One region of the Bacillus sp. LJBS17 genome, then DNA from elsewhere that is predicted to be linked to it. Evidence: riboswitches for the same ligand, from Rfam matches in the RefSeq annotation. Region 1 holds a riboswitch; the other holds the start of a gene.
What was found. A riboswitch is a leader RNA that binds a small molecule or an ion and turns the genes downstream of it on or off. The one in region 1 is predicted to bind cyclic di-AMP.
Positions count from the first base shown of each region.

Region 1 (3,778 bases):
TAGATGAAAACCAATTGGCGAAGCTGTCGCTTAAACTGAAAAAGTCTGAAACGATTCAAGCCTCAACGGCTGAAAACGAGTCAGCCTCTCAGGCCGTAGAACTGAAAGTGATGATCAACGGCCAGCCGCACTCGGTCCGGCTTGATGAATTAGGAAAAGAAGATAAAAACGGATTCTATCATGTCACAGTGAAAGTGGACCCTAAGCTGCTGCAAAAAAACCGCTACATTGATATTCAGTTCGTCACGACCGGTTTAAAGGAAAACAACCCTTGCAACACCACTGATGAAGAAAAGTGGGTTTTTATCGATAAAAACAGTACATTATCATACGCCATCAAAGGCATGTCTCCGTCAGCGGATTTTCAAGAGTGGCCGCTGCCTTACGCCGGAAACCAGGATCAAACAACGTTAATCGTGCTTCCTGACACCGTAAGCCAATCGAAGCTTGAGGAGCTTTCTCTCGTGACGGAATCCTTTGGCAGCGAAGCACAGCATTCATATACGGTAAAGAAATCATCTGACGTTACAGCAAATGATGCGAAAGGACGAAACCTCATTTTCATAGGAGGGATCAATCAATTTTCTCTTCTGAAGGAGAAATCATCAGATCTGCTTGTGCCGCAGGAAAAGAACGGATCGTTTGATGTATCTGGTTTCGAGATGCTGAATGAGACGACAAAACAAGTGGTATTTACCCAAGCATCGGTTTGGGATTCACGCTATACAATGGCTGTCTTTGCACCGTCAAAAGGAGATGGCGCGGCTGTCACAAAAGAGATCATCAGTTATCTGAACAGCAACGATGAGTCGGCAACCGTCCTTAATGAAACAAACAGCCAGCAGGTGTTTACAAACCACCAGCAGCTCAAATCGGAAACAAACAGTTCCGATGCAGAACAACCAACACAGGATCATAGCCAGAAATGGATGTATATTGGTGTGCTGGCACTCATTATGGTGGTTGCGGCAGTGTTCATTTGGATTGCCGTAAGACGCAGAAAAAGAAAGACAGATACAGAATAAAACAGAGGCGATTTTAGCCTCTGTTTTTTTATTTTTGGTAAGTAAATTCCATTTGTGGAACCTGTCATTTTATTTTTTTCTCTCAGCCAATAAGCCTCTTTACAACGTGCGGGAACGGGAGTATGATCTCTTTTAGAAAACAAATCGCTTAATCTGAAATCAGAGCGGGGGACCCAATAGAACGGCTTTTTGCCGTTGGGGTGAATCCTTTTTAGGTAGGGCTAACTCTCATATGCCCGAATCCGTCAGCTAACCTCGTAAGCGTTCGTGAGAGGAGATGAATGAAACCTGTGTTCGATGTTATGGCACAGGGGCATCCGTTTGCCTCTGTGTTTTTTGTTGTTCATTTTTGAATGCAAATCGCATACAGAGACATCATAGCAGAAAGGACTATCAACAACATGTGAGAGCAAGACACTGATGTTTTATTGTTTTAATTGAAAAATGAGAAATTAAAAGGGGAAGACATCGATGTATCATTCAATCAAACGTTTTTTGATTGGGAAACCACTAAAATCCCAAGCAGCTGGAGAGCAAAAACTGACGAAATTAAAAGCCTTGGCTATGCTTTCCTCAGATGCGCTGTCATCTGTTGCATATGGGACAGAACAAATTCTAATTATTTTGGCAACAATCAGTGCTGCCGCATTTTGGTACTCCATTCCGATTGCGGTTGGCGTTCTCATATTACTGCTCGCACTGATTCTTTCATACAGGCAAATTATTTACGCTTATCCGCAGGGCGGCGGGGCGTATATCGTTTCTAAAGAAAATCTCGGTGAAAAACCGGGATTGATTGCGGGCGGTTCATTGCTTGTTGATTATATTTTAACAGTAGCAGTAAGTATTTCCGCAGGCACGGACGCCATCACGTCAGCCTTTCCTGCATTGCATGATTATCATGTGCCGATCGCTATTTTTCTCGTGTTAGTGATTATGATTTTGAACCTGCGCGGTCTTTCGGAATCGGCATCCATTCTTGCCTACCCGGTTTATCTGTTTGTGGTGGCGCTTTTGGTTCTCATTGCAGTCGGGTTGTTTAAACTTATGACAGGACAAATAGACCAGCCAGCCCATCATACACCGCTGGGCACACCTGTAGCCGGCATTACGCTGTTTTTGCTGCTTAAGGCTTTTTCCTCCGGATGCTCAGCGTTGACCGGGGTTGAGGCCATTTCTAACGCGATTCCTGCATTCAAAAACCCGCCTGCGCGAAACGCGGCAAGAACGCTTGCGATGATGGGGATTTTGCTGGCGATTCTGTTCTCCGGCATCACGGTGCTCGCGTACGGGTATGGTACGGCGCCGAAGCCTGATGAAACAGTGGTTTCACAAATTGCGTCCGAAACCTTCGGACGGAATGTGTTCTACTATGTCATCCAAGGTGTCACATCGCTTATTTTGGTTCTTGCGGCAAATACGGGATTTTCAGCCTTCCCGCAGCTTGCCTTCAACCTGGCGAGAGACCAGTATATGCCGCGAATGTTTACAGTCAGGGGCGACCGCTTAGGCTTCTCAAATGGGATTATCTTTTTAGGCTTTGCCTCCATTGTTCTCATTATCTTATTCGGAGGACAGACGGAGCACTTAATCCCGTTATATGCTGTGGGCGTATTTATTCCATTTACGCTTTCACAAACCGGCATGTGCATGAAATGGATCAAGCAAAAACCAAAAGGCTGGATCGGAAAAATGCTGATCAACTCCTGCGGTGCTCTGATATCGTTTATGGTTCTATCCATTCTGTTTGTGACGAAGTTTAATGTCGTATGGCCTGTGTTAATCTTTATGCCTATCGTCGTTTTGCTGTTTTTTGCGATTAAAAATCACTATACAGCGGTTGGTGAACAGCTTCGCATCGTAGACAAAGAGCCGGAAGAAATCAAAGGCACCGTTGTGATTGTGCCTGTGGCCGGTGTCACCACCGTCGTGCAAAAATCGATTCACTATGCGAAATCACTGTCCGATCAAGTGATCGCCGTTCACGTGTCATTTGACAGAGAACAGGAAAAGAAATTCGAAAAACGCTGGGAAGAGCTTAATAACGGCGTGCGTCTCGTTACGCTTCATTCCTCGTACAGAAGCCTTGTCCATCCGTTTGATAAGTTTTTGGAAACAGTTGAGGCAAAAGCGAAGAAGGAACAGTTTTCCGTTATGGTGCTGTTTCCGCAATTTATAACGAAAAAACGCTGGCACACCATCCTTCACAACCAATCGGCCTTTCTCCTCAGAGTCCGGCTGTTCTGGAAAAAGGACATAATGGTTGCCACACTGCCGTATCATTTTAAAAAGTAAAGCTCTAGGACCAAGGGAATCACCTTGGTCCTTTTTTGCGGGAAAAGGAGGTATGGCGGTGTATACACAAGGTGCTTTTGTGATCGTATTGAACAAAAGTCAGCAAATTCTGCTGGTGAAACGAAAAGATGTCCCTCTATGGGATTTGCCGGGCGGCAGGGTTGATCCCGGGGAATCGGCTGAGGAAGCGGCAGTGCGGGAGGTATTGGAAGAAACGGGATACAATGCAGCGCTTTCTGCGAAAATAGGTGTTTACCAAAGGCCAAAGTTTCAAGATGAACAGCATCTGTTTTTCGGAAGCATTACAGGCGGACAAGCAGTGGCTGACGGCACAGAGACAGCGGGATTAAAGTGGGTTTCCCCGGGGCGTTTGCCGCTTTTTATGGTGCCGAATCGAAAAAGGCAGATCAATGATTTCAAGAACGGCGCTCAAGATGTAAATGTCACCGTCAAGGATA
Region 1 is NZ_CP079759.1:473,467-477,244, forward strand. It holds gene KXZ66_RS02385 (cellulose biosynthesis cyclic di-GMP-binding regulatory protein BcsB) at 1-1,025, shown strand, start outside; cyclic di-AMP (ydaO/yuaA leader) riboswitch at 1,161-1,304, shown strand; gene kimA (potassium transporter KimA) at 1,497-3,320, shown strand; gene mutT (NUDIX hydrolase) at 3,379-3,778, shown strand, end outside.

Region 2 (3,778 bases), 1.6 Mb from region 1:
GCGGAAAAGGTTTCAAACACAATTTGAAGAAATGGCGCTTGTTCTGTGATCGTCAGGGCGAAAATCCCTAAAAACACGATGAACAAACTGGTGACGCTCACAGCTAAAGCTTTAATGATAATCGGATATTTGATGGAACGGCGGAAAATAACCGTTTCTTTTTTACCTCTCAAGTAAGCAATAACAGATGTTAAAATCACGATGAACGTAGTCAGCTTAATGCCGCTCGCCGTTGATGCGCTTCCTGCTCCGATAAACATCAATAATAAAGTAAATACAATTGTTCCTTCTCTCATGCTTCCAAAATCTAGAGAATTGAAGCCTGCGGTTCTCGGCGTCACTGCCTGAAAATAGGACGCCCACAGTTTATCCACTATATGCAGGTGGCCGAGCGTGCCGGGGTTGCTGTATTCTAAAATAAAGACCGTAAGCATAGCAATCGCATTCAACATCAGCGTTCCTGTAAGCATGAGCTTTGTATGTAAAGAAAAAGCTTTAAAACGCCGATTTTTCATCACATCAAACAGAACCGTAAATCCGATCCCTCCTGTAATAAATAAGAAAGTAATCACGAGGTTCACTGTAGGATCGCCAACGTAGCTCATCAAATTATCAGGCCACAACGAAAACCCGGCATTGTTAAAAGCAGATATTGCGTGAAACAAACTTGCAAACAAGCCGGATGACCAGCCGTACTGAGGTACAAGCCGGATGGATAAAATGAGTGCTGCTATCAATTCAATACTGATCGAAAACAGAAACAAGACTTTGACAAGGCCAATGACACCGCCGATTGTCGGCTGGTTTAAGGCTTCCTGGACGAGCATTCGTTCTTTTAAGCCGATTTTTTTTCCTAATATCATGACGATCAAGACCGCAAATGTCATAAATCCAAGCCCGCCAATCTGAATCAGCCCCATAATAACTGTTTGCCCGAATACCGTAAATTGAGTGCCGGTATCGACAACAGCAAGCCCTGTAACAGTTGTAGCGGAAGCCGCAGTAAAAAGGGCATCTATCCATGACAATGGCTTCGTAGTGGAAATCGGAAGCATTAATAGGACAGCCCCGATGATAATGGTAAGGAAAAAACCAATGGCAAGCACTTGAGGCGGTGTAAACCGAACCCATTTGATCACTTTATCCTTTTGAAGTGTCACCTTTGTCTACATCCCTTCGTTTTCAAAACGTTTAATATCCTTTTTGTGGCCCATGATCACCAGGCAATCTTGCTCGTGAATGATGTCTTCAGGCGCGGGGGAAAGACAGATATCTCCATGATGTTTGATGGCCAGGATCGTGCAGCCGTACTTTGCTCTTACATTCAGGTCAATAATCGATTTTGAATCAAGCTTGCGCGTAGCCAGCAGCTCGACAATACTGTATTCATCAGATAGATCAATGTAATTCAAAACATTCTCGTCTGAAAGGCTTTGTGCGATTTTAACCCCCATATCTTTTTCAGGATGAATAATGCGGTCAGCGCCGATTTTTTCAAGCACCTTGTGATGATAATAGTTTTGAGCCTTTACCCAAATATTTGGAATATCAAGCTCCTTTAATAATAGGGTGGTCAGCGTACTCGCTTGAATATTTGCTCCGATGGCAACAATCACATATTCAAAATTGCGTATTCCTAATGAAAGCAATTCGTTTTCTTCGGTGGCGTTGGCAATTACCGCATGAGTGGCGTAAGAAGCATATGCATTGACCTTTTCTTCGTTGATATCAACCGCAAGGACCTCATGCCCCATTCTATGAAGTTCTTTACAAATGCTGCCGCCAAACCGGCCCAGCCCGATCACGGCAAATTGCTTATTTTTAATTCTTCCCAATGTTCATATCTCCCTTAGTGAATTAACGTTTTTGAAGCAAAAAAGACCATTGCAAAGAATGGCCGATAATAGACCTCCTCTCTGTATACGCCTACGAGGTTAGCTGTCGGATTAGGGATTCAGAGTACCCCCTCTTACTTAGTAAGATTCACCCCAAGGCTGTTAATAAAACAGCCAATCGTTGGTTCCCCCGTTCGTGTTTGATTAAGCGGTAAAAGAGACTGTATGAAATTGAACACTCAAGAATTTACTCCTGTTTCTAGTGTTTGTCAATTTAAATTTTAAACCAGAAAAAAGATAACGGGGATTAGAGAAAAAGGGGGAGGGTAAAACGCAAAAAAGACCGGCGTTAACCGGTCTTTTACATTAGTTGCAACCGCAAGGCTGAGTCGGAGGAGTGCTGCGCTTAGCCACGTCAATGCTGGCTTCTGCGTAAAATTTATTTCCGATGCTTAATGATTTATTCTCCGCACGGAAAGTATATGTACCAGCGGCAGGAAGTGTTTTGTTATTCAGTTTTAATTTGAATTCGCCAGCTCCTAACAAATCAAGTGCCAAAGGAACTCTTACTGTTTTCCCGTTATTGAGGATCTGTGTTGTACGCAAGGCATTTCCGTTCAATGTGTCTTTCGTGTTTGCAGTAAATCCGCTTGGCAATGTAAACTCCATAACGCCAAGGCTGAGAAGCGTGTTTGGACGGTAAGTCAATTCGATATCTGAGAAAGACCATTCCGTTTTGCTGGCGCCTGTGATTGTTGCGAACAATGAAGCTGTAGACTGTGTTCTCATAGTGGATTCAGTATGAGCTTTAGTTGATGTAGATTCAGCCGCGAAAGAAGCTGTAGGTGCAGAAACGAGTAACCCGAGACTTAATGCACTAATTGCCAAAGAAGATAATAATTTGCGTTTCATAACAAAATTCCCCCTAAAAAATGATAAATTAAACAGGCCTGCCCGCTTTTCACCTCCTCTGAAAGGCCAAATACAAATTTTACCTACATAAAATTACCATCAAATATTTTGGAAGTAAATGGGGTGTTTTTCCCGTATTTTTCAAATTTGTAGTAGTTACATCAAAAAAACGCCTGGTTTCCCAGGCGTTTTTTGCTTTACTTTGTTTCGATCGGTATAAATTTAAAAATTTCTCCGGTCTGCACCGATTCAGCAAGCCGTTTCAGCCAGTCATAGTAAGCTTTAGAGCTTTCCAGCTGATCATATAACTGCAGTGCTTCATTTTTGATATCCTCATCGAGATCTTCCTTGCTTAAAACCTTTTGTAAATCAGCTTGTGCTTCCTCGATCGCTGTTACATTCACTTGAACCTCCCGCTCCCATTTAGGTGGAAAGAAATTTGTGAAAAATTTAAAGAAATCCTTCTCAGCCACAAATGTATGCTTGCGGATGCCCCGGTGAAATGTTTTTTTCACTACATTTAAGTCTTGAAGCTTTTTGACGCCAGTGCTCATGCTTGGTTTGCTCATTTGCAACTCCTCACGCATTTCGTCAAGCGTCATCTCATCCCTCATATACATCGTCCCATATAAAATCCCGACACTGCGGGTAATTCCGTAAAGATCCATCGTTTCAGCAATGGAGTCAATAACAAGATCCCGAGCCTGTTCTATAGCTGCAAATTCTGGATTTTCATCCATACTGACCCTCTTTTCCTTTAGAAAATTAAATCCGTTAAGTTATTTCTTTATGTTCTTTATCTTAACGAAACATGAGGAAAAGTCAAAAAGAAAAATCAAAATGGGACTTTGACAGTTTAAAAACCATATGTTAGATTAAGGTTGTTAAAAACATTAAATTTTTATTTAACAAACTTTATTTACGTCAAGGAGGCTTATATGAGTCAAACATTATTCATTGACGGAGAATGGATCAGTGCCGAAAAAGAACAGATCCGCAGTATTATCAACCCATTTAATCAAGAAGAAATT
Region 2 is NZ_CP079759.1:3,093,140-3,096,917, reverse strand. It holds gene ktrB (Ktr system potassium transporter KtrB) at 1-1,160, opposite strand, end outside; gene ktrA (potassium uptake protein KtrA) at 1,167-1,835, opposite strand; cyclic di-AMP (ydaO/yuaA leader) riboswitch at 1,908-2,056, opposite strand; gene bslA (biofilm surface layer hydrophobin BslA) at 2,202-2,747, opposite strand; gene gbsR (transcriptional regulator GbsR) at 2,945-3,487, opposite strand; gene betB (betaine-aldehyde dehydrogenase) at 3,686-3,778, shown strand, end outside.
Region 2: it holds a riboswitch for cyclic di-AMP, as region 1 does, so the genes downstream of both, ktrA (potassium uptake protein KtrA) here and kimA (potassium transporter KimA) in region 1, are expected to answer to the same signal.